DNA from 4 places in the Acetobacterium sp. KB-1 genome. Region 4 is predicted to be linked to each of the others. Evidence: riboswitches for the same ligand, from Rfam matches in the RefSeq annotation. Region 4 holds a riboswitch; each other region holds the start of a gene.
What was found. Region 4 has a riboswitch for cobalamin ahead of DOZ58_RS09655 (ABC transporter substrate-binding protein). Riboswitches for the same ligand answer to the same signal wherever they lie in the genome.
Positions count from the first base shown of each region.

Region 1: another riboswitch for cobalamin. It lies ahead of cobK (precorrin-6A reductase); the one in region 4 lies ahead of DOZ58_RS09655 (ABC transporter substrate-binding protein).
Region 2: another riboswitch for cobalamin. It lies ahead of thiC (phosphomethylpyrimidine synthase ThiC); the one in region 4 lies ahead of DOZ58_RS09655 (ABC transporter substrate-binding protein).
Region 3: another riboswitch for cobalamin. It lies ahead of nikA (nickel ABC transporter substrate-binding protein); the one in region 4 lies ahead of DOZ58_RS09655 (ABC transporter substrate-binding protein).

Region 1 covers NZ_CP030040.1:3,487,359-3,493,510, forward strand. The annotation lists gene DOZ58_RS16055 (non-ribosomal peptide synthetase) at 1-423, shown strand, start outside; gene DOZ58_RS19140 (hypothetical protein) at 517-639, shown strand; gene DOZ58_RS16060 (peptide-methionine (R)-S-oxide reductase) at 823-948, shown strand; gene DOZ58_RS16065 (sodium:alanine symporter family protein) at 1,067-2,479, shown strand; cobalamin riboswitch at 2,722-2,917, shown strand; gene cobK (precorrin-6A reductase) at 3,032-3,817, shown strand; gene cbiQ (cobalt ECF transporter T component CbiQ) at 3,922-4,740, shown strand; gene DOZ58_RS16080 (energy-coupling factor ABC transporter ATP-binding protein) at 4,762-5,598, shown strand; gene DOZ58_RS16085 (energy-coupling factor ABC transporter permease) at 5,742-6,152, shown strand, end outside.
Region 2 covers NZ_CP030040.1:3,849,976-3,856,127, forward strand. The annotation lists gene bzaB (B12 lower ligand biosynthesis ThiC-like protein BzaB) at 1-1,118, opposite strand, end outside; gene thiC (phosphomethylpyrimidine synthase ThiC) at 1,121-2,422, opposite strand; cobalamin riboswitch at 2,520-2,703, opposite strand; gene DOZ58_RS17740 (NfeD family protein) at 2,839-3,288, shown strand; gene DOZ58_RS17745 (SPFH domain-containing protein) at 3,303-4,244, shown strand; gene DOZ58_RS17750 (ABC transporter ATP-binding protein) at 4,367-6,130, shown strand.
Region 3 covers NZ_CP030040.1:2,635,417-2,641,568, reverse strand. The annotation lists gene DOZ58_RS12195 (ABC transporter substrate-binding protein) at 1-1,009, shown strand, start outside; gene DOZ58_RS12190 (ABC transporter ATP-binding protein) at 1,079-1,864, shown strand; gene DOZ58_RS12185 (ABC transporter ATP-binding protein) at 1,868-2,623, shown strand; cobalamin riboswitch at 2,801-2,996, shown strand; gene nikA (nickel ABC transporter substrate-binding protein) at 3,209-4,804, shown strand; gene opp1B (nickel/cobalt ABC transporter permease) at 4,845-5,771, shown strand; gene opp1C (nickel/cobalt ABC transporter permease) at 5,773-6,152, shown strand, end outside.
Region 4 covers NZ_CP030040.1:2,064,387-2,070,538, forward strand. The annotation lists gene DOZ58_RS09645 (heme ABC transporter ATP-binding protein) at 1-709, opposite strand, end outside; gene DOZ58_RS09650 (iron ABC transporter permease) at 711-1,742, opposite strand; gene DOZ58_RS09655 (ABC transporter substrate-binding protein) at 1,857-2,813, opposite strand; cobalamin riboswitch at 2,918-3,108, opposite strand; gene DOZ58_RS09660 (leucine-rich repeat domain-containing protein) at 3,181-4,011, opposite strand; gene DOZ58_RS09665 (leucine-rich repeat domain-containing protein) at 4,051-4,923, opposite strand; gene DOZ58_RS18915 (ECF transporter S component) at 5,011-5,799, opposite strand; gene DOZ58_RS09675 (ABC transporter ATP-binding protein) at 5,778-6,152, opposite strand, start outside.

The sequences.
Region 1 (6,152 bases), 1.4 Mb from region 4:
GAAGCATCCGTGGAATTTGCCCCAATCGATTCCACCGCGGCGGCTATCCTTAAGCTCAGCGAAACGGCTGACCATTTCAGGGTCTTCCATCCCTACAATAATCATCATATCACAATGGCTGATGTGATTGCCGCGATGGGGCGCTACGGATTTGAGATTGCGATCATCAGCGAAAAAGAGTTCCAGAAACGATTGGAAACAGCGATGAATGATGACCGCCTGACCCGTTATTTATCGGGGATCATTGCCTACACCGATACCGGCTCGCACCAGCAGATTGCTTATCTGGGCAGTGAACAACGGTTTACCACTAATATGCTTTTCCGTAAAGGATATAAATGGCCGATTACCAGTGATGATTATCTTCATAAGATGATAGCCGCTATTGATGGACTTGGATTTTTCGAGATTGGTCAAAAATAAAGCGTTCAGGATGAGGATGTAATGCACAAAAAAATTCGTGATAAAATTACATTTGTTCGATATACCACAATGAGATTTAGGATTTAATAAAAATTGAATAGTGATAAGCAGGCGTCGGTTGAAATCAATAAATGCGAAACAGATCTGAAAAAGATCAATGAGTTTGCCGTCAATCAGCAGATGATTCACGGCGAACCGGACAGCCTATATCTGTAGAAATAACCGCTTGAACAGCCAGTGAATGGTCTTGAAGCCTTTCTTAATATTATTGAAGACTGATTAGCACTCGGAAAGATAGGGTAATAATAAAACAGTTGCAGGAAAGGTAGGAATCACGATGAAATATCAAAAAAAGGATCCGCATACCATATTAAAACACTGTCACCGGATCAATATGTGGTGACCCAGAAAAAAGCCACTGAATCGCCGTTTCAAAATGAGTACTATAACGAATATCGAAAGGGGCTTTATGTGATTATCAGCACTGGGGAGCCGCTTTATTATGGAAACGTATGTTTTGAATAGTTTCGATTAGTATTAAAGAAGCCTACCTTTTAGCGCTAGCATTACCTTGAGTCTCTTGGCATAAACCGACTAACTATGCTACGATATTTAAGTTGCTTTAAAAATTCAGGAGGAATACATGAACTTTTCGGAAATAGTTACAGCGATCAACAATTTAGTTTGGGGACCTGTTATGCTAATGCTTTTAGTAGGAACAGGAATCTTTTTAACCATTCGGTTAAAGTTTTTGCCATGGCGTAACCTTGGTTATGCTTTGAAATCAATTTTTGTAAAAACCGAGAAAACGAAGAAGAAAAAACGTGGGGATATTTCCCCTTTTCAATCGTTAATGACATCTTTGGCCGCCACCATCGGTACAGGAAATATCGTCGGTGTGGCAACGGCCATGGTACTGGGAGGTCCTGGTGCCCTGGTATGGATGTGGATCAGTGCCCTGTTTGGTCTTTCCACCAAATATGGTGAAAGTGTACTGGCCATAAAATATCGGGAAACCAACGAACAGGGCGAAATGTCCGGAGGGCCCATGTATGCCATGAAAAATGGCATTAAAATTAAATGGCTGGGATCCACAATGGCCGTTTTATTTTCAGTCTTTGCAGTGGCCGCTTCTTTTGGTATCGGCAACATGACCCAGGCCAACTCCATCTCAAATGCGGTTTATGGAACCTTTGGGGTGCCAACCTGGATTACCGGACTCATCATTACAGGTCTGGCGATCACTGTGCTTCTTGGCGGGATTAAAAGTATCGGAAAGGTTTGCGGCATAATTGTACCGTTTATGGCTGTTTTGTATTTTATCGCCGCATTAACCGTCATTATCATTAATTATGAAAATGTCCCAGCCGGCATAGCTGAAATCTTTACGATGGCTTTTTCTCCCACTGCCATTGCCGGTGGTGTCGGTGGAACGATTATTGCCAGTATGTTAACCGCGATGCGTTGGGGCGTTGCCCGGGGGGTTTTTTCCAATGAGGCGGGCCTGGGCTCCGCACCCATCGCCGCAGCGGCTGCAGTAACCGACTATCCTTCACGACAGGGCTATATCAATATGACCGGCACCTTTTTTGATACCCTGGTAACCTGCAGTATTACCGGCATAGTCATTGCCTCTTCCGGTGCATTAGGCAGTGTGGATGCCTCTGGAAATTTGGTAACCGGTGTGAATCTCACTATTATGGCATTTCAATCTGCATTAGGACCTGCCGGAGGATGGATTATAACCATTGGTATTATGCTATTTGCTTTTTCAACTATTTTGGGTTGGGAATATTATGGCGAAAAATCCCTGGAATATCTTATCAGAGCGCCCATAGCAACTAAGATCTATCGATTTGTTTACTGTCTGGTTACCTTTATCGGTTCAACCATTGCTTTGGAAATCGTCTGGGATACCATGAACGGCCTCATGGCCATTCCAAATCTCATTTGCCTGTTGCTTTTGAGTAATGTTATTGCCAAAGAGTGCTTTGATTATCAAGATCGCATCATCACACCAGCAAGACTGGCACGCAAAGCTTTGAAAAATAAATAAACTAAAGTAAAGAAAACGGGTGTTGGTCTGACTGATGATTTAAAAACCATTGATACCATCGATTCAGAAGCCATCGTGCTGGTGGATCCTGATGAAACCGATGTGACTTCCATCGCCGGTCTGTCATTAGTCGAGCTGGGTTTAAGAACGGAACTTTTCAAGTTATAAAAAATCCGACAAAAAAATCCGTGACAAAATTACTATTTTTTGATATAGTACAAGAGACTTAAAAAAAGAATAAGAATTTAATAAGATAAACAGGTGTCGGCTGTAATCCATGTATTATAAGCCGGTGAAAAGGGAAGAGGGGTGAAAATCCCCCGCGGTCCCGCCGCTGTAAGAGAAGAGTTCCTCCAGGAATGCCACCACTTAGTTGGGAAGGCAGGAGGTAATGCTGACGCTCAAGCCAGAAGACCTGCCTGTTTGTGTATCTCAAACTCTACGAGAGATGGAGGAGGTTTATTTTTGTACGCATTTTTGCGACCTCATTGTCTTGTTTAGAGATAATGAGGTTTTTTGGTGCAAAAAAGTAAGAAATAGGATGGAGAATTAATGTCAAAAGTACTCGTAATAGCCGGGACAACCGACGCAAAGACAGTGATTGAAAGACTACTAGAAAAAAAACAGGATACGGCAGTGACGGTTACTTCGCGATTGGGAGCTGGTATGTTGGATGAGTTTAATAATCTGGATATTTATCAGGGTAAACTGAACAAAGATTACATTACCCAGTTGATTAGAAAGCTTAAACCGGCCTGTTTAATTGACGCCTCCAATCCATTTTCAACAGAAATAACAAGAAACGCCATCAATGTCTGCAAATTCGAAGCCCTGCCCTATCTTCGTTATGAACGGGAGCGGATCAGATATGAGGATGACCCGGACATTACCATCGTTAAGAACTACGGAGAAGCCTGTGATGTTCTGGAAAACTGCGAAGGCAATATTTTACTTACGCTTGGGAGTAATAAGATTGAAACATTCAAAAGGATTCCCGACTTCTCGAAAAGGATTTATCTGCGCGTGCTTCCAGACTGGAAAGTTTTAAGTAAATGCGAAAGTCTGGGATTTAACCCCAGAAATATCATTGCCATTAAGGGCCCCTATAATGAAGCGTTAAATATTGAATTATTTAAATATTGTAAGGCGTCGGTCCTGGTAACCAAGGAAAGTGGCAACATGGGTGGCGTAGTGGACAAAATCAAAGCCGCTAAAAAACTGGGGATGAAAATTATTCTGGTCGACCGGATTGAAGAAAACTGCAGCAATAAATTCTCTTCAATTGAAGAGTTGATGAAAGGTGTGGGAAAAATTTGCCATGGTCAGTTGAATCAGTAAGCGTCAAGACAAGCAAACAATAGAAGGGTAGGCTTCATGTGGAAAAAAGTTTAGATAAATGGATCAGTGTTGTAAAAACCGGTGAAAAACCGGAGCATGAAACAATGCATCATCAGAAGCGACACCATCATCAAATTGGACATAAACATGGCGAAGGATCGGCCATTGATTTTTATGCCTATGCCTCAAAAATAAGACAGTGGAACCCGACCTTTAAAGTGGTTTTTTCCTTTACCACCCTGCTTCTTTGCATTGGGCTAAATAATCCCTTTGTGTCTCTGGCCGTAATCGCCAGCATGGCCTATTTGACGGTGTTAAAAGGCGGACTGCCGCTGGGAGCGTATATTTCGGTACTGATGATACCGATTACCTTTATTCTTCTGGGAACCATTGCCATTGGGGTTGATTTTTCAAGCCAGCCGATCGGGCAGTTTAATCTTTTTCTTGGTTTTGGCTATCTCTTTACCTCAGTTGCCAAGCTCCAGGAAATGGCCTTTCTGATTCTGAAAGTCTTTGGTGCCATTAGCGCCATGATTATGATGACCTTGTCCACACCTTCTTCAGAAATCATCGGGGTGCTCCGAAAGGCCCATGTGCCCAAGCTGATTATTGAGCTAATGAACCTGATTTATCGGTATATTTTTATTATGCTGGATGTTTTTAATAACATACGAAATTCTGCCGATTCCCGCCAGGGCTATAGTGATTTTAAGACTGCCTGCTATACCTTTGGCAGTGTCGCCAGCAATATGCTGGTGGTTTCACTTAAAAAGGCCAATGCTTATTATACCGCCATGGAAGCCAGAGGCTATGACGGCGATTTGGTTTTTCTGGAAGAAGAAAAGAAGCTTCAGGTGAGTCACCTGATAATTGGGGCTGCCTTCATGATTTTTCTGATTCTGCTTGGGATTTTTACGCACTAGAAAGGATTGATGGCATTAATTATGAGTGAACCAATACTAAAGGTCAGCGAGCTTTATTACAGTTATGGAAACGGAAACCCGGCGCTGGATGGGGTCAGTGTGAATATTTTTAAGGGCGAAAAGATTGCGGTGATCGGATCGAACGGGTCTGGTAAGTCGACCTTTTTTCTTAATGCCAATGGGGTACTTAAAGCCGATCACGGCGAAATCAGCTATCAGGGCACAATTATTAATAAAAAGAATATAAAAGATTTGCGCAAGAATATCGGGATTGTTTTTCAGGACGCCGACAATCAGATCATTGCCTCCACCGTCATGGCCGAGGTTGGTTTTGGCCCGATGAATTTAAAACTGCCTCGAGAAGAGGTAATCAGCCGGGTCGATGAGGCCCTAACCTACATGAACATCCTCGATTTTAAAGATCGTCCGCCTCATTATTTAAGTGGCGGCGAAAAAAAGCGGGTGACGATTGCTGATATTATCGCGATGAAATCAGAGGTCATTATCTTTGATGAACCAACCGCGGCCCTGGATCCCCTCAATGCCCAGATGTTAGAAGAGGTGCTACTAAAGCTCGGAGAAGAAGGCAAAACGATGCTGATCTCCACGCACGATGTGGATTTTGCCTATCGTTGGGCAGAGCGGGCGATAGTTTTTGATCAGGGAAAAATTATTGCTGATGGAACGCCATTGGAGATTTTTAAAAACGCGAGAATCCTGGAGCAGGCAAATCTGAAACGGCCAGCCATGCTCGATGTTTATGAGATGCTGGTTGAAAACAAAATGATAAAGGACGAAAGCAACTATCCAACCACTCCCCAGGCGCTTAAAGTTTTATTACAAAAAAATATTCGGTAAAGAGTCATTTAGGTAGATGGTTACGATAGCAGTAATTGCGCAATCGATTTTAAGTTAAGTTGGCTTTGTGAGAGTTCAAAATTGAGCGCTCAAGAATTTTCGCAAACCCTTATAATATATAGATAAAAACTAGAGGAGGAACTATGAACACAAGTTTAACAACAAGAGAGAAGCGATTTATTGCGGCTGCGGCTGCGATCGCCCTGGTATTTGGGTTTACCCCGGTGGCCAGTGCGATGCACATTATGGAAGGTTACCTGCCAGTCGGTTTTAGTGTGGCCTGGGGCGTGATCTGTATTCCATTTTTAATTAAGGGTTACATGTCGATAAAAAAAACACTCAAAGAAAATCCTAAAACCATCACCTTACTGGCTATGGCTGGAGCCTATGTTTTTGTGTTATCATCTTTAAAAATTCCATCCGTAACCGGCAGTTGTTCTCATATGACCGGGACCGGGCTGGGCGCGATTCTGTTTGGACCAGCGGCAGTCAGTATTTTAGGCGTCATTGTCCTATTGTTTCAAGCTATTTTGCTGGCACATGGTGGGCTGACG
Region 2 (6,152 bases), 1.8 Mb from region 4:
GACATCGCCAGATCGCGGTTCCAGGCCGCGCCGCCGCGCTTTAAGACATTGGCCGCATTGGCGGCGATCCGGGTCGTTTCGACACCGATGCGGACATCTTCCTCATTGGGCAGACCCAGGTGTTCGGCTGGGGTCAGGTAACAAAGGAAATCAGCCCCGTGCATGCCGGCAAAGGCACCGCCGATCGAACCCGTAATATTGTCATATCCGGGAGCAATATCGGTGGCCAGGAAGCCTAAAATATAGTAGGGTACATCGTAACAGAGTCGTTTTTGCAGTAGCATCGCTGAGGGAATATGGTTTAGTGGCACATGGCCGGGACCTTCCACCATCACCTGAACCCCGGCCGCCAGGGCCCGTTTGGTCAGCTCACCAGCGACCATTAAGCCGCGCAGGTGGGCCTGATCCAGAGAATCAGCATTGGCACCGGGTCGAATGGCGTCGCCGATGCTAAGTACCGTATCGGTCGCTTTGAGAATCTCCAGCAGTCGGTCAAATTCGGCATAAAGAGGATTTTCTTTATCGTTATGGAACATCCAGCCAGTTAGCAAGGATCCACCACGGCTACAGATATCGGCAACGCGACCGGTTCTTTTTAATATTTTGAGAAGATCCATATTCAGGGCCGAGTGCACGGCCATAAAATCCATACCGGCCTGACATTGTTTTTCAACCACTTCAAACAGATCATCAGAGGTCATATTGACCATCAGGCCCCGTTTATCAGCCGCTTCTTTGGCAGCCTGATAAACGGGCACACAGCCAGCGGCAATGTTGGAATTATTTAGACTTAAGGTTCGCATGGTATCAATATCGGCACCCATACTTAAATCCATAAAACCGTGGGCACCGGCGGCTTCGATGATTTTTAGTTTTTTGACTTCCATGTCCATATCATCCCGATCACCAGAGGTGCCCATCAGACCGTTGACTTTGACGTCCAGACCACCACCGATGCCGCAGATTTTAGAACGATTGCGCAATTTATTTTTAGGAATGACAATCCGGCCGGCAGCTACTCCGGCTCTGATAAATTCAGGCGTGAAGCCTTCGCTGAGTGCCACCATTTCCATTTCTTCGGTAATTTTACCCTGTCGAGCTTTTAATATTTGGGTCATGATTAGTTCCTCGCTTCCTGGTTTTCGTCTCGTAAATACTTGCCGACAATTTTCATGGCACAGAAGTCGCCGCACATGCTGCATTCGGATTCGAAGTCGGTGCTGCGATCCTTCCAGACCTTCGTGGCGGTTTCAGTATCGATGGCCAGTTCCATCTGCCGGCCCCAATTAAGTTCCCGGCGGGCATGGGACATTTCCAGATCCCAGGCAATCGCTGCCGGATGGCCTTTGCCAACATCACCAGCATGGGCGGCGATGCGGCTGGCCATCACGCCCATATAGACATCATCGGCATTTGGCATGCCGATATGTTCGGCCGGGGTGACGTAACAGAGGAAGTCGGCACCGTAATAGGCGGCGATTGCGCCGCCGATGGCGCCAGTGACATGATCCATACCAGCCCCGGAATCGGTGGGCAGACAGCCGAAGACAAAGTAGGGAGCGCCGCCGCATAGTTGTTTTTGTAACTTTACAGTGGTCTGGATCTGATCCAGGGGCACATGGCCCGGTCCTTTGACCATCACTTGAACCCCGGCCGCCCGGGCCTTTTTAACCAGACCGCCGAGGATCACCAATTCATGAACCTGGGCGCCGTCCAGGGAATCGGCAATACAGCCGGGGCGCATGCCGTCGGCAAAGCTCAGCACGACATCATACTTTTTACAGATTTCCAGGACCCGGTCATATTGGGTAAAAAAGGGATTTTCACAGTGGTTGTGAACCATCCAGCCAATCAGATGGGAACCCCCATAACTAACCAGTGGATCAATCCGGCCTTCTTCTTTGGCGCGGTTGATCACGTCCATGGTGGTGCCGCAGTGCAGGGCTAAAAAGCTGACGCCTTCGGAGGCATGCTTTTCCATCATCGCGAACATGTCATCCGCGGTCATATCTAAAGCACTGCCATATTTTTCCTGAGCCATAGCCAGGGTCTGATAAAGGGGTAGGGTACCGACCGGCCGGTCCACCGTGGATAAGACTTTTTCACGCATTTCATCAATCGGACCCCGAACACTTAAATCCATCAGCGTATCCGCTTCGGCTTTTACGGCCTGTTTGATTTTAGCCATTTCACCATCGATGGTGTCATCTATTTCATACATCCCAACGCTGGCGGAAACCTTGGTAAACAGACCCTTGCCCACCGCCACCGGGTTGATATTTGGCCGGGAACTCTTTAGAATGACGATTTCACCGACGGCTACCCCCTGGCGAATGTTTTCGGGATCGAGCCCTTCTTTTTGCGCCACATAAATCATTTCTGCGGTGATCTCACCGGCTTGTGCTTTTTTAAGAATTGTCATCGTTTCCTCCTGAATGATTCTCAACAAATTTTGGCAAATAAAAAAGTCCACAGCTGTTATTTATTCTAAATAACAGCCATGAACTTTACCTTCGTTCATTCAGGATCGATTCATAGGCAGGTCTCCTGACTTGGGGTTTTAACGCTTTGCCACACCTTCCCATTAAAAAAACAGTGGTTTTTGTGGTTTGCTCCGCCCTTACAGTGATGGGTTCGTTCAGGACTCTCACCTGATTCCCTATTCTCCTTAATGTTTAAGGCACCATATGTTCGCTTTTCTATTTACTTGCTTTTGATTATACACACTAAAAAATGAAAGTGCAAGAAAAAAATAAAAAAAATCGATTGTGTAACTCATGAGAAAAAAAACAACAAACTATGTTATAATAAAATTAAGTGAATGAGGGAGGTGAGCAGATGAATATCATTCTTGTCTGGTTGGTTTTATTTGTCGTTTTTCTGGTGGTTGAATTGGTTACTGCTGGCGCACTGGTTTCCATCTGGTTTTGTGTTGGTTCTCTGGTGGCAATGGCCGTCGCTTATTTAGGCGCACCATTTTGGGTACAGATGACGCTGTTCTTTCTGGTTTCTGTTGGATTATTATTGGGAACAAAACCTTTTTTGAAAAAACACATGGATCCCAAAACGATAACAACCAATGCTGATCGCATTCTCAAAGAACAGGGGATTGTTGAGGAAGAAATCAATAATCTTAAGGGACAGGGCGCCATCAAGGTTGATGGTAAGTCTTGGACTGCCAGAAATGTCGACGACGATACAGTCATTCCTGTTGGTGCAAAAGTGACTGTGGTAGGAATCGAAGGGGTTAAAGCCATGGTTAAATTGGTAGAAGAAGAAATAAAATAAAAGGAGGTAAGAAGATGATTGGATTAATTATTTTAGGCGTTTTATTTATCATTTTTGTTGTTGTAATTATTGTGAATGCGAAGATCGTTCCCCAGGCTAATGCCTATGTGGTGGAACGATTGGGCGCTTATCATGCCACCTGGGAGACCGGTTTTCATATCGCAATTCCGATTTTTGACCGGATTTCAAAAAGAATCAGTTTAAAAGAACGGGTCGCGGATTTCCCGCCCCAACCGGTTATTACCAAGGATAATGTTACGATGCAGATTGACACGGTAATTTATTTACAGGTTACCGATCCTAAATTCTATATGTATGGGGTGGACAATCCCATGAAAGCCATTGAAAATCTAACCGCCACCACTTTGCGTAACATCATTGGTGATATGGAGCTCGATGCAACACTGACATCCCGGGACGTGATTAATACCAAAATGCGGGTAATTCTCGATGAAGCCACCGATCCCTGGGGGATTAAAATCAACCGGGTAGAACTTAAAAACATCATGCCACCAGAAGCGATCCAGAATGCGATGGAACGGCAGATGAAGGCAGAGCGGGAACGTCGGGAAAAAATCCTCCAGGCAGAAGGCGAAAAAGCCAGTGCCATTCTGGTCGCTGAAGGCGAAAAATCAGCGGCAATTTTACAAGCGGAAGGCTTAAAAGCGGCTGCTATTCTTAGTGCCGAAGCGGATCGGGAAGCTCAGATCAGACGGGCAGAAGGTGAAGCAGAAGCCATTGTCAAGGTTCAGGAAGCGGTTGCCAATGGGGTCAAGATGTTAAATGATGCCAATCCGATTCAGTCAGTTATTGCCCTTAAGAGTTTATCTACCTTTGAAAAGGTAGCTGATGGCAAAGCCACTAAGATTATTATTCCCTCTGAAATTCAGGGCTTGGCGGGTCTGGCAACATCCCTTAGTGAAATCATGACAGATCAGAGCAAGGTCAGTCAGTAAGATCAGTTAATAAAAGAAATTTCAGTAAAAGACCATGAATGGGCAATTGGGAAACGTGAATCGTTTTTCAATTGCCCAAAGTTTTTAAGTGTAGCAATTAAGAAAGAAGGAATATTTTGCGAATCAGTAACACACAACTTATCAAACGTTTCATACCTTATTATCAAAAATACAAATGGATTCTGTTGTTGGATCTGTTTTGCGCTACCTTGACAACGGTATGCGATCTGGTTTTGCCCCTGATCGTACGGTTTATCACCAATACCGCCATCAATGATCTGGCCAGTCTGACGGTGGAAACAATCTTAAAACTGGGGCTGGTATATTTGGTACTGCGGCTTATCGATGGAGTGGCTAACTACTTTATGGCCGATGTGGGCCATGTCATGGGCGCCCGAATCGAAACGGATATGCGCCGGGATCTCTTTTCACATCTCCAGAAGTTGTCGTTTTCTTTTTATAGCGACACCAAAATCGGTCAGTTGATGTCGCGGATCACCACTGATCTTTTTGATGTGACGGAATTTGCCCATCATTGTCCCGAGGAGTTTTTTATTGCCGGTTTAAAAATTGGCGTTTCATTTGCCATTCTTGGCTCAGTTAATATCTGGTTGACAGTGATTATTTTTGCCGCCCTGCCGATCATGCTTTTAACGACCACCTATTTCAGGAATCGGATGCGGATTGCCTTTAAACGGTCGCGGGTTCAAACGGGTGAAATAAACGCTCAGGTGGAAGATAATCTTTTGGGAATCCGAGTTGTGAAATCTTTTGCCAACGAAAATATTGAAGAGATTAAGTTTGAGACAGGAAATAGTAAATTTCTTGAAATAAAAAAACAAACCTACCGTTATATGGCCGGTTTTCAGACCACCACCCGGCTCTTTGACGGACTGATGTATTTATTGGTGGTGGTTTTCGGAGGAATCTTTATGATCAATGGTGCCATTAATCCCGGCGATTATGTCGCCTATCTGATGTATGTCACCACCTTACTAACCTCCATCCGCCGGATTGTTGAATTCGCAGAACAGTTTCAGCGGGGAATGACCGGGTTTGAGCGGTTTATCGAAATTCTGGACGAACCTACCGAATATGAAAATCAGTCCAATGAAGTGGAACTGAAAAATGTTGTGGGCGATATTGTTTTTGAAGATGTGAGCTTTCAATACAACGATGGCGGCGATGCGGTACTTTCCCATATTGATGTAGCGGTTAAAGCTGGTGAAAACATTGCCATTGTGGGACCTTCGGGCAGTGGCAAAACGACCATGTGCCATCTGATTCCCCGATTTTATAATGTCAGCTCCGGCCGAATTCTGATCGACGGTCAGGATATTCAAAGCCTGACCCTGCATTCCTTACGCACCCAGGTGGGGGTTGTCCAGCAGGATGTTTATCTTTTTTCGGGAACCGTTTATGAAAATATCAGTTATGGTCGCTCGGATGCCACCCGGGAAAGCGTGATTCAGGCGGCTAAACATGCCGGCGCCGATGCGTTTATAAAAAAGCTCCCCAAGGGTTATGATACCAATATCGGGGAGCGGGGAATTAAGCTTTCCGGTGGCCAGAAACAGCGGCTCAGTATTGCCCGGGTATTTTTGAAAAACCCGCCGATTCTGATTTTGGATGAGGCCACCTCGGCGCTGGATAATGAAAGCGAACGGATTGTTCAGGAATCTTTAAAAGAGCTGACCCGGGGCCGAACCACCTTTACGATTGCCCATCGGCTGACCACCATTAAAAATGCGGATTCGATTTTAGTCCTCACCGAAGATGGGATTGTTGAAAAAGGTTCCCATGAGGAACTGCTCCAGGAAGAAGGTGTCTACTATGACCTCTACCAGATGTACCGGGAGCTGGATGAATTAAACGAAGAGTTTTAGCTGTTAGCCGGATTTGGTTGTT
Region 3 (6,152 bases), 570 kb from region 4:
AAACGTGGTCGGAACGGGTCCCTATGTGGCAAAAACAATCACCGATACGGAAATTAATCTGGTAGCCAATATGGATTACTGGGGTGGAAAACCAAAGGTTGGTACTGTCAATGTCAAGAGTATCACCGATGGCGATACCCTGACGATGGCTCTTCAAAGCGGCGAAATTGATGCGGCGCAGGGTCTGCCTTATGCCAGCCTGGAATTGTTTCAGAATAACGATGACTATACCATTAGCTCAACCAATACTTCAAGAGTTTACCAGGCGGCTTTGAATTATAATTCAGCCGTGATTAAGGATGATGCTGTTCGTCAAGCGATGGCCATGAGTATCGATAAAGATGGCTTTACTTCAGTGTTACTATATGGAAACGGAACACCGGCGGTTGGGCCATTCCCAGCTAACTTCACCTTTGGTGGTGATGCAGTTAAGGACGCCAGCTATGATATCGAAGGGGCCAAGAAAGTTCTGGATGCAGCTGGCTGGGTTGATTCCGATGGCGATGGTATCCGGGAAAAGGATGGTCAGAAACTTTCGATTAAATGGCTGACCTATACCTCCCGACAGGAATTGCCGCTACTGGCAGAATCGGTTCAGGCAACCTATAAGCAAGTCGGAATCGACGTTTTAGTCAATGCGACTGACAGCTATAAGGATTTCTTAAAAGCCGGTGACTATGATGTTTTTGCCAATGCCTTTGTAACCGCACCAACCGGAGACCCACAATACTATTTCACCACCCATGTTGTTGACAATTCTGATTACAACCGCGGCCATTACCATAATGATACGGTTGAAACCCTGGTTGCTGAGCTGCGAAATGAATTTGAGGTCGAAAAACGCAGTGATTTAGCCACTCGAATTGCACAACAGATTTTAAATGATAACGCCTATATTTATGCATCGCATTTAAAAATGTCCTTCGTTATGAAAAAAGGAGTGACTGGTTTTACTGCCCACCCATCCGATTACTACGAAATTACCGCCGATTTGGATATCACTGAATAAAAAATGCGAGCATAAAAAATTGAGCATAAAAAACTCCGAGAAAAAAATTCCGATCAAAAGGATAAAACGATGCAGCAACCATTATTAGAACTTCAAAATGTAGAAATTTCCTATGACGGACAGCCGATGGTCACCGGTGTTAACCTGAAGATGAAGCAGGGCGAGATTCTGGGGATAGTGGGCGAATCGGGAAGCGGAAAAAGCACCCTGATCAGGGCGACGATGGGCTTATTGGACTGCGCCGGCCGGGTTAATCGTGGCGACATTTTTTACAAAGGCCAGAACGTGATTGACCTCGATGCTGAAGCGCTCAGAACCATGCGGGGACCGGAAATGGGCATGATTTTTCAAAACTGCGGCAGTGCCTTGTGCCCGATAAGAACGATCGGTGAGCAGCTTTATGAAACCATGGAACAACATGGTTTTAAGGACCGTCAAGAGGTGAGGAGGCGGGCGGATACCCTGTTTAACAAGATTAATCTCAAAGATAGTGAGCGTATTTTAAACAGTTATCCCTTTGAGTTATCGGGCGGTATGAATCAGCGGGTGGGGATTGTGATGGCGATGATTCTGGAGCCCGATCTGCTCTTTGCCGATGAGCCCACCTCGGCTCTGGATGTGACGGTTCAGGCTCAGGTTGTCAAAGAGATGATGGCGCTACGGGATGAATTTGGAACCGGAATTGCCATTGTCACGCATAATATTGGGGTGGTTTCTTACATGGCCGATAAGGTAGCGGTGATGTGTCAAGGTCGTCTGGTGGAGTATGGAGATACCCGGGATGTCATCGATGATCCCCAGGAGGCATACACCAGAGCGTTGATTCAGGCCGTCCCAAGAATTCGGAGAAGGTGAAAGATGAGTGAGCTTTTAGCAGTTAGCAACTTAAGTAAAACCTATCATAAGGGAAAAATAAGCATTCATGCAGTTGATGATGTCAGCTTTCATCTTTGCAAAGGGGAATGTCTGGCTCTGGTTGGGGAAAGCGGTAGCGGGAAAAGCACCGTGGCAAAAATGATTACCGGTCTGGAAGCGGCTGATAAAGGCGAAATTCGACTGGGTGGAAAAGACATTATTGGTCTGAGCGGGAAAGCCCAGCGGGAGGTCTATCGGGACATTCAAATGGTTTTTCAGATGCCAGTGGATTCTTTTAATCCCCGGATTAAACTGGGAGATGGCATCATGGAGAGTATGATCAATCAAGGGATCAGTCGTGAGGAAGCCCGGGTGAGAGCCATTAAATATCTCAACATCTGTGAATTAGGCCCTGAATTTACCGACCGCTATCCCCATCAGGTCAGTGGCGGGGAATGTCAGCGGGCTTCCATTGCCAGAGCCATTGCCATCAAACCCCAACTACTGATCTGTGACGAAGCAACCAGCGCCCTTGATGTGACGGTTCAAGCCCAAATTATGAAACTGCTGACGCAATTAAAAAAAGAGTTGGGAATGTCACAACTCATGATCTGTCATGACCTGGCCCTGGTCCAGGAAGTCTGTGATCGGGTTCTGGTGATGCATCATGGTCATGTGGTGGAAGAAGGAACGCCGGATGAGATTATCATAAATCCTCAACAGGATTATACTAAAAAACTCATTGAGTCAATCTTATAGGTAAACTTCTCTGGCATATAAAGGTATTCTTAAAAAGAATATCATATCGGTTTAAAAAGATTGCGAAAGCAGATTAAACGTGTTAAAATGACAAACAGAAACAATGAAAGACAAGTGATTGTTTCTGTTTTTTAGTGTTTTGATTATTTTTTATTAAAACACCGGCTTATAATTAAATTGAATATTAATAAAACAGGTGCCGGCAGTAATCCAATGTATTACAGGTCGGTGAAAAGGGAAGATGGGTGAAAATCCCACGCGGTCCCGCCGCTGTATGAGAAGAGTTCCTCCAGGAATGCCACCATGATATGGGAAGGCAGGAGGTAATGTTGACGCTTTAGCCAGAAGACCTGCCTGCTTTAATTACTCAATCTCTACGTGTGATAGAGGAGGTGTTTTTTTTAGCAGGCTTTTTTTGCAACCTCACTATCTTTTCTGAGATGGTGGGGTTTTTTTATGGAAAAAATTCCTCAAAAATACAAATCTTTAATGTTGTGATAAAGCTCAGGTTCTTTGCTACAAAAGACAATGGCATGAAACTGGAAGTTGATCAAATAAAACAAGTAGTTTAGAGGAGAAAAGAAAATGAAGTTAAAAAAAGGTTTAGCGGTACTTGTCGCCGCGGTGCTGTGTACCGGTATTTTTGCAGGATGTAGCAGCACCTCGGCAAACTCTGATGTTTCCACTAAAGAAGCATTAAATTATGCCTGTACCAAGGATATCCGGGACATTAACCCGCATCTGTATTCGGGTGAGATGTCAGCTCAAAACATGGTTTTTGAAGGTCTCACGAAAAATGAAGACGGCGAAGTGAAGCCGGCACTGGCGGAAAGTTGGGAAATTTCTGCGGATGGACTGGAATATACCTTCCATTTGCGAAAAGGAGTTACCTTTACGGATGGTGCGGCCTTTAATGCCGAGGCAGTCAAACTGAATATGGATGCCATCGTCGGAAATCTGGAACGGCATGCCTGGCTGGATATGGTCAATGAGATCAAGGAAAATGTGGTAGTCGATGAGCACACTTACAAATTGGTATTAAAGCAACCCTATTACCCCACCCTGGTGGAGTTGGGTCTGACCCGGCCGTTCCGATTCATTTCACCCAATTGTTTTGTTAATGGCACCACCGAAGAAGGCGTGAGTGGTTATATTGGCACCGGTCCCTGGGTTTTATCCGAGCATGTTGATAACCAGTACGCTACCTTTACCCAGAATGAAAATTATTGGGGCGAAAAAACGAAGATAAAAACCGTTAACTGGAAGGTCATGCCAGATCCTCAGACAATTTTATTAGCCCTTCAGAACGGCGAAGTAGATTTACTCTTCGGAGCAGATGGTGATCAGGTTGATCTGGATTCGTATAAAAAACTGGAAGATGAAGGCGCCTACAAAACCTATATCAGTGAACCGATAGCGTCCAGAGCGATTCTCATCAATAGTAATTCACCGATTACCAAAGATATTAAAGTTCGGGAAGCGATTGAATATGCGGTCAATAAGGAAAATATCATTCAGGGAATTTTAAACGGATCTGAAGATCAGGCGGATACGCTGTTATCAAAAGAGGTCCCCTATTGTAACATTGATTTAAAAACGATTTCTTATAATCAGGAAAAGGCTAAACAATTATTAGATGAAGCCGGCTGGAAGCTGGGAACTGATGGGGTTCGCGAAAAAGATGGCCAAAAATGTGAAATCACCCTTTCCTATAATTCCAAAAATGCCCAGGAAGGTACTATTGCCGCCTCGATTCAAGCCGATCTGGCCGCCGTTGGCATCAAGATGAATATTCTTGGAGAAGAAAAACAGGCCTTCCTGGATCGTCAGAAAACCGGCGACTTTGATCTTCAATATTCTTTGTCATGGGGAACCCCCTACGATCCCCAATCTTATGTTTCATCGTGGCGAATTCCCGCCCATGGCGATTATCAGGCTCAGGTTGGACTGGAAAAGAAACAGTGGCTGGATGAAACCATTACCAAGATCATGATTGAAGCTGACGACACCAAACGGGCCGAGATGTACAAAGAGGTGCTAACCTATATTAATGACCAGTATGTGTATATACCGATTTCTTACTCAAAAACCAAAGCGGTGGCCATCGATGGTTTAAATGGGGTAACCTTTAACGATTCTCAATATGAAATACCATTTGAAAAAATGTACTTTTCCAAGTAGTTATGAATAACAAACTGGAAAAATAAAGGGGAGTAAGACCATGAAGCATTACATTGTCAAAAGGCTCCTGTGGATGATTCCGATTTTAATCGGAATCTCCTTTTTTGCCTTTATATTAATTAATTTAAGCCCCAGTGATCCGGCCGAAGTCGCCATTCGGGTCAATGAGGTCACCCCGACCGCAGAGAATATTGCCCAGATGCGGGAGCAATTAGGACTCGATGACCCTTTTATGACCCGCTATCTGACTTGGCTTAGCAATGCCCTTCAGGGTGATTTTGGTAACAGCTATGCCAATAACAAACCAGTCGGTGAAGAAATCGCCAAGGCATTGCCGCCGACTCTTTATCTGGCCAGTGTTTCGCTGTTGATCATCGTTATTATCTCGGTGGCAGCCGGGGTGTTATGTGCTGTGAAAGAGAATAGCATCACGGATAAAACGATGCGGGGGATTGTTTTTGTGGGAACGGCGATTCCGGGCTTCTGGGCGGGCATTCTGCTGATGTGGCTTTTTGCCGTGAAGCTTAAATGGCTGCCGACCAGTGGGATGACGTCTCCGGCTTCGGTGATTCTACCGGCGGTGACCTTGTCACTGGGATATATTGCCACCTATGTCCGGTTGATTCGGAACAACATGATTCAGAACAAGCGGGAGAATTATGTGCTTTATGGTCGGGTACGGGGTTTAAAGGAACAGACGATAATGAAACATGTCTTTAAAAATTCCCTGCAAACCTCCTTAACAGCCCTGGGGATGTCGATTCCCAAGCTGATTGCCGGGACCGTCGTGATTGAAAACATCTTTGCTTGGCCGGGAATCGGCCGGCTCTGTGTGACAGCAATTTTCAATCGGGATTTTCCGATGATTCAGGCCTATGTGCTGATCATGGCGGTGTTATTCGTATTTTGTAATTTACTGGTAGATCTGGGATCCGTTTGGATTGATCCGAGAAGAAGGGAGACGTGAGATGGCAGGATTTTGGAATCGGTTCAGAAAGGACCGCCTAGCGATGGGGGTTAGTTTTTTTCTCTTACTGGTGATTGGTCTGGCTGTTCTGGCACCCTTGGTAGCGCCCTATGACCCTACCGCTCAGAACATCATTGATAAGTTTCAGGGCCCATCGCTGGCCCATTTATTTGGCACGGATCAATTGGGCCGGGATGTTTATTCCCGGATTTTATATGGCGGCCGGGTGACGATCCTCGTTTCGGTGCTGACGATGATTGTCACCATTCTGATTGGTACTGTCCTGGGGGTCATTGCCGGCTATTTCAGAGGAACGGTTGATGATGTGATTATGCGGATCTGTGATATCATGTTATCCTTCCCCAGTGAGGTGCTGATTCT
Region 4 (6,152 bases):
CTTCGGTGATTACTTCTTTCGGTGTTCCGTCGATGATGACCCGGCCGTCTTTCATTAAAATAAGCCGGTTGCAATATCGGGCCGCCAGATTGATGTCGTGAAGCACTGCCACCACGGTCATCGATTTTTTTAAATTCAGGTTGCGGATCAGCTCCATCACTTCAATCTGATGGTGGATATCCAAAGCCGAGGTGGGTTCATCCAGAAGAATGATATCCGGTTCCTGAGCGATGGCCCGGGCAATAATCACTCGTTGCTTTTCGCCACCGCTAAGATTATTATAAAACCGTTTTCTAAAATTTAAGGTCTTGGTAGCCCGCATGGCCTCGGTTACAATATTATAATCATTCTGAGTTTCTCTGGTGCGATAACTCAGATAGGGGTTTCGCCCCATCAGAACGATGTCCTCCACGGTAAAATCGTAGTCGATATCAAAAGACTGGGGCACCACGGCGATCATCTGGGCCCGTTCCCGTTGGGTATAGTTAGTATTGTTCTTTTCTTCCAGGGTAATCACCCCGGATTTAATCGGCAGCAGTCCGGACAAGCATTTTAACAGGGTTGACTTGCCGGTGCCGTTAGGACCAATCAGCCCGACAAACTCGCCCTGGCAGATGGTCGCGCTAAATCCCTGTAGGATATCTTTTTCGCCATAACCGGATACCACATCCTTGAAATCGAGCATGATTCTTGGCATTAACCGTTCCATCTCAGAGCCCCCCTTTTTTTCTTTTGCGGAGCAGATAAACAAAGAAAGGACCGCCAAAGGCGGCGGTGATTACACCCACCGGAATTTCCTGAGAGGTCACCGACCGGGCCAGGGTGTCGCAAAGAATGAGAAAAGCACCGCCAAAGAGCACTGAAAAGGGTACCAATGTGCGGTGTTTGGGACCGGTGATCATGCGGACAATATGGGGCACAATCAGCCCAACAAATCCGATAATCCCCGTGGCCGCAACCACTGCTGCCGTTATAAGGGATGAGGAAAAGAGGATTTTCTTCTTAAGCGCCTCGGTATCAACGCCCAATTGAGTGGCCGTTTCTTCGCCCAGCAGCATAATATCCAGCTCTCTGACGGAGGTTAACATGATGACGCAGCCAATCACTACATAGGGCAATACAATCAGGACCTGATCCCAACCCTTACCATTTAAACTTCCCATCACCCAAAAAATAATTTGCGTCATGCTATCATTATTAAAGATCATCAGTAATGACATAAAGGCTCCCAGTGATTGGCCAATGGCGATGCCACTGAGTAAAAGCGTGGCCACCGGCACCTTACGACCGACCCGGGAAATATTATAAACCAACAGGATGGTTAAAAAAGAACCGCCAAAAGCCAGGATAGCAACCCCATTGGATCCTAAAAAATTACTGGAGAAATTCATCACAATACCAATCGAGGCACCCAATGCCGCCCCGGAGGATACCCCTAAAATGTAGGGGTCGGCCATCGGATTTTTAAAGATTCCCTGATAGGCAGCCCCGCACAGTGCCAAAGCACCACCGGTCAGAAAAGCGAGAATGACCCGGGGTAGGCGAACATTCCAGATAATCGCCGTTGCGCCCTCATTGATATTTTCCATCCCCAGATTAATATGAAAGATCTGATTTAACAGAATTTTATTGGTATCCCCAAACGAAATGGTCGTAATCCCCGTAAGGGTGCACAGATAAATCGTGCCGATGCAGATTGCAATCGACAATGGCAACGCGTATTTTTTCAGTTTTTTTTTCATGCTGACTCCATTTTCTCCATTTAATCTGTTCACTCCTGAATTCTCTCTTCTTCATCTGATAAAATTCAGGGGCGAACAGATTTCACCCCTACCAATTTTGGTTTAACAGACACTTTATTTTGCAAATATTTCCGGATAAATATCCTTAGCCAACAATGCCAGCCCCTGTACAATCCGGGGGCCCGGTCGTTGAATTAAATCGCTTTCCGGGGTTAAAAATTCGTAATATGCGATCTCGTTATTTTTAATCGCGGTAACCTTGTCAAAGCCGGGCGTCGCCTTTACCTGTTCTGGTGTGTTGTAAAGGGAAATATACACATCCGGATTGCTCGCAATAATTTGTTCAGTACTAAGCTGAGGCCATGGCGTAGCTGCATCAGCAGCGATATTTTTGGCATTAAGATCAATAAGCATTGCATCCATCATCGAGTTAGGACCAGCACTGAAGAAGTCACCCACATCAATAAAGACTGATTTCTGGGTTTTAGCGGTTTTGGCCCGATCAACGATCACCTGACGATCCGTCATCATTTTTTTAACCACATCCCCAGCCGCATCATTAGCGTTTGCCACTTCACCCGCAATCACAATATCTTTCATAACCCCATCTATACTGATCGGACTAAAGAGGATGACCTTTGCACCCGTGGCTTCCAGTTGTTTTCTGACATCATCGGAAACAAAATCTGAAGCCAGTACTAAATCGGGTGACAGAGCAATGATTTTTTCCACATTGGGCGCATTGTAGTCACCGATGCTCGGCACGGTTAGCGCCTGTTCGGGATAATTATCATACTCGGTGCGACCCACCACCTGATCCCCTACACCAATGGCGAATAAAATCTCGGTTGCAGCGGGAGACAGTGAGACAATTTTCTGGGGTTCTTTTTCAATCTTGACGGCGTTTCCAAGATCATCGGTTATTGTCACCGGATAGGTGGTAGCACCGCTTTTGGGTGAGACGCCGGAACCATCTGCGGATGACTCGCCACTCTGGCAGCCGGTAAAGGATACCATCAGCGCTAATACGGTAAAAATCACCAACAACCTTCTCATACTTTTCTTTTTCATTTTCTTCCTTCTTTTTCTTTATTTTTTTGCTTTTTTCGCAAAAATAAATCCAGCTTCCTGTGGAGGCTGGATACTAAACAAAAGGTTTAATTCTTTTCTTCCCACCGAAGAATTTCTATGATTATGAGTGTCCTGACTCTTGCTTCATCCTCAGTTCTCCCTTCCCATCGGTTAGACAGTGGATTAAAAACGTCGTCAGCAATTACAGTAGCGGGGGCTGTAGGGGTCTTACACCCCTTTCCTCATCACTTTCCTATTATATTAGTGGAAGTGTATCATAGAACGGGAAATTTTTCAATTGAATATTTTAGCGAGCTTCATCCCAAGCCAAGCATTTGATCGTCTAAATTCTAGTTATTGAAGTCCTTTATTTTTTCGCAACATTATTTACGTATTCTGTTCGAAACTCCTGGGATTGGCAATAGTGATCCACCCGGGAACCCTTTATGCAGCGAATTATGGTATCATTTTTATTAATAATCCATTCGCCGATTTCATCAATATTATGAAGAATAGTCAGATATTTAAGCCGCGAGCAGCCATGAAAAGTCCATTTTCCCAGCCGCTTGACACTACCGGGAATGAACACCTCGGTCAGGTTTTTACACCTAAAAAAAGCACTCTCTTCAATTTCTGTCACGCCCTCTGGGATCATCAGTTTTCCTTCCAGTCCGGAAAAATAGAATGCTTCTTTGCCAATAAAGGTCAGATTTTCTGGGAATACCACGCTTTTCATATTCTTGGTCCGATAAAAGGTGCGTCGTTCAATCCGGCTGACCCCATTGGGGATCGCAATGGTTTTTAATTCCCGACAGGATTCGAAGGCACTTTCTCCAATACCGGTTAAGCAACTACTTGGCGAAAGTGTGATCTGAGTCAGGGCCAGACAATTTTTAAACGTTCTCGGCGGAATTGACCGAATGCCATTCGGGATTTCGATCATCAACAAATTGGTGCAGCCCATCCACGCTGCTTCCCCAATTTCTTTGAGCGTTACTGGAACATGAAGGGTTTTCAGGGCCGTACAACCTTTAAAGGCATTTTTATCAATTCGAATCAAACCTTCCGGTAAGGTCAATTTTTTTAAACTCATCTTATTTTCAAATGCACCAAAACCAATCGCATCATAGTTTTCGTTGATGACAATTTTTTCCTGTTTATAAATTCTCACCTGATTCTTTCCCAATGTCCTGATCATCCCGCCTGCTCCTCATCATTATTTATACAAACACCGTTATTATAAATACTCCGTCTGATACTCGTAATTTTGACAATACTGATCGACCCGAGATCCCTTTTTACAGAATATTCTAACACTTTTTCGATTGAAAAGCCATTCACCCAAATATTCCGGGTCACTACGGAAAGTTACTTTTACCAGTTTTGGACAGCCATGAAAGGCCCATTTCCCGATGTGCTTTACACTTTTGGGGATTTCAATTTCCTCAAGAACTTTACATTTCAGAAAGGCACTTTCTTCAATTGACTCCAACTGGTCATTGAGCTCAATTGATAATAGTCCACAATTGTAAAATGCTTCTCTACCGATGCTTTTTAAATTCATCGGCAACTTCACCGCTTGCAAATTCTTGCATCCACAAAAAGCTCTGAAATTGATCGCTTCCACTTTTTCCGGTATAGAAATTCCAGCTAATGCCTCACATTCCAGAAAGGCACTCTCCCCAATGTACTCAATATTGTCATGCAAAACAAGATCATTCAAAGACCGGCACTTCTTAAAGGTCTTTTCTTCGATCCGCCTGACCTGCCAGGGGATATCGATAGTTCTTAGTCGCAGACAATCGTAAAAGGCACCCTTGCCAATGCGCCAGATTTGTTTTGATAGTTCAATCCGATTTAACATGGTGCAACCCCGGAAGGCTTCATTGCCGATAATTTTGACGCTGTTTGACAAAACTACCCGCCGCACCTTTGTGATTCCTTTAAAGGCACCCGTGCCAATCTCCCTAAAGGGTTCCGTGACCTCCATCTGTTTGTTTTTTATACTTTTCGCATCGCTGCAATCAAAGAGACCCTCTTGTTTTACTCTCTGATTCACATGCCATACCTGGGTTTGCCGCGTTTCTACTGCTTTACTATACTCTTCCATTTCGTCATTTCTCCATCTCAGCATCCGCTGTCATCATCAAAAGAAACTCTCCCTGTCACTTTTGATCTTTTTTCACTAAAACAAAATCTATTTTGGATCAATCAGACCATATTTTTTCTTGATCCGTTCCAATTTTTCAATCATCGGGTTAGCTGCAACAAATAAGAAAAACACAGTGGCACTGGCATGAATCAAATCAAAGGGTGCCCCAGTGATATAAGTGGCTAAAATCGTTTTCCAGTTAATAATGCTGGACCACATCAGCAAGGATGCCATATTCATAATTCCGCCATAGATAAAAAAGGTTGCCAGAAAGCCATACAGACAGAGCTGACCCTTGCTTTTTTTCATGGCACCCTTCTTTACCAGAATGCCCGCCAGAAAACCAATAATACCGAAGGCAAACATCTGCCAGGGGGTCCAGGGGCCTTGACCAAAAAAGAAGTTGGACACAAAACAAACCATGGCTCCCACCAGAAAGCCGGATTCGGCACCAAAACAAACCCCGGCAATGATGACAATGGCCACCACCGGTTTAAACTGTGGCAACATGAAAAAGGCGGCCCGTCCAGCGACACCGATAGCCGCCAGCACGGCGATGATAATCAGCTCTCGAGCCTGGGGCTTACGTCCTTCAAACACCATCAAAAAAGGGATGCAGGTATAGATAATAATAAACAGGCTGATAAAATAATATTTACGATCTTCCATAAAATAAATACCAAACCAGATCGTCAGAGGAATCATCATCAGAATCATCATCAGGGCGGCCCATGTCCGTTTGCTCAGCCTTCTTTTGCTCAGATTTTTTTTGCCAGGTGGTTCGACCTGTTCTTCAACCTCATCTCGGTCATCTAGAAATTCATCTGACAACATGTAATCACATCCTTTACTGTAATTGCATTTTCAAAGATATGCCGGGACATCCGGTTTGCTGAGGTGGTATAAAAACTGTTGCCCGAAAAAAAAGCCCGCGGTGAATTACTGGTGACAATACTGCCATCAAAAAACAAGCCGCAAACATCCCCGAACAAGGCACAAAATTCAATGTCATGGGAAACCATAATAATGGTCACCCCCTGTTTTTGAAGTGCTCTCAAAATCTCGCCCAGTTCCCGCTTAAAGTGGTTATCCAGGCCTTTTGTTGGTTCATCGAGCAATAGAATCTGCGGTTCCAGTAGCATGATCTTGGCCAGGGCCAGCCGTTGCTGTTCGCCGCCGCTGAGGTC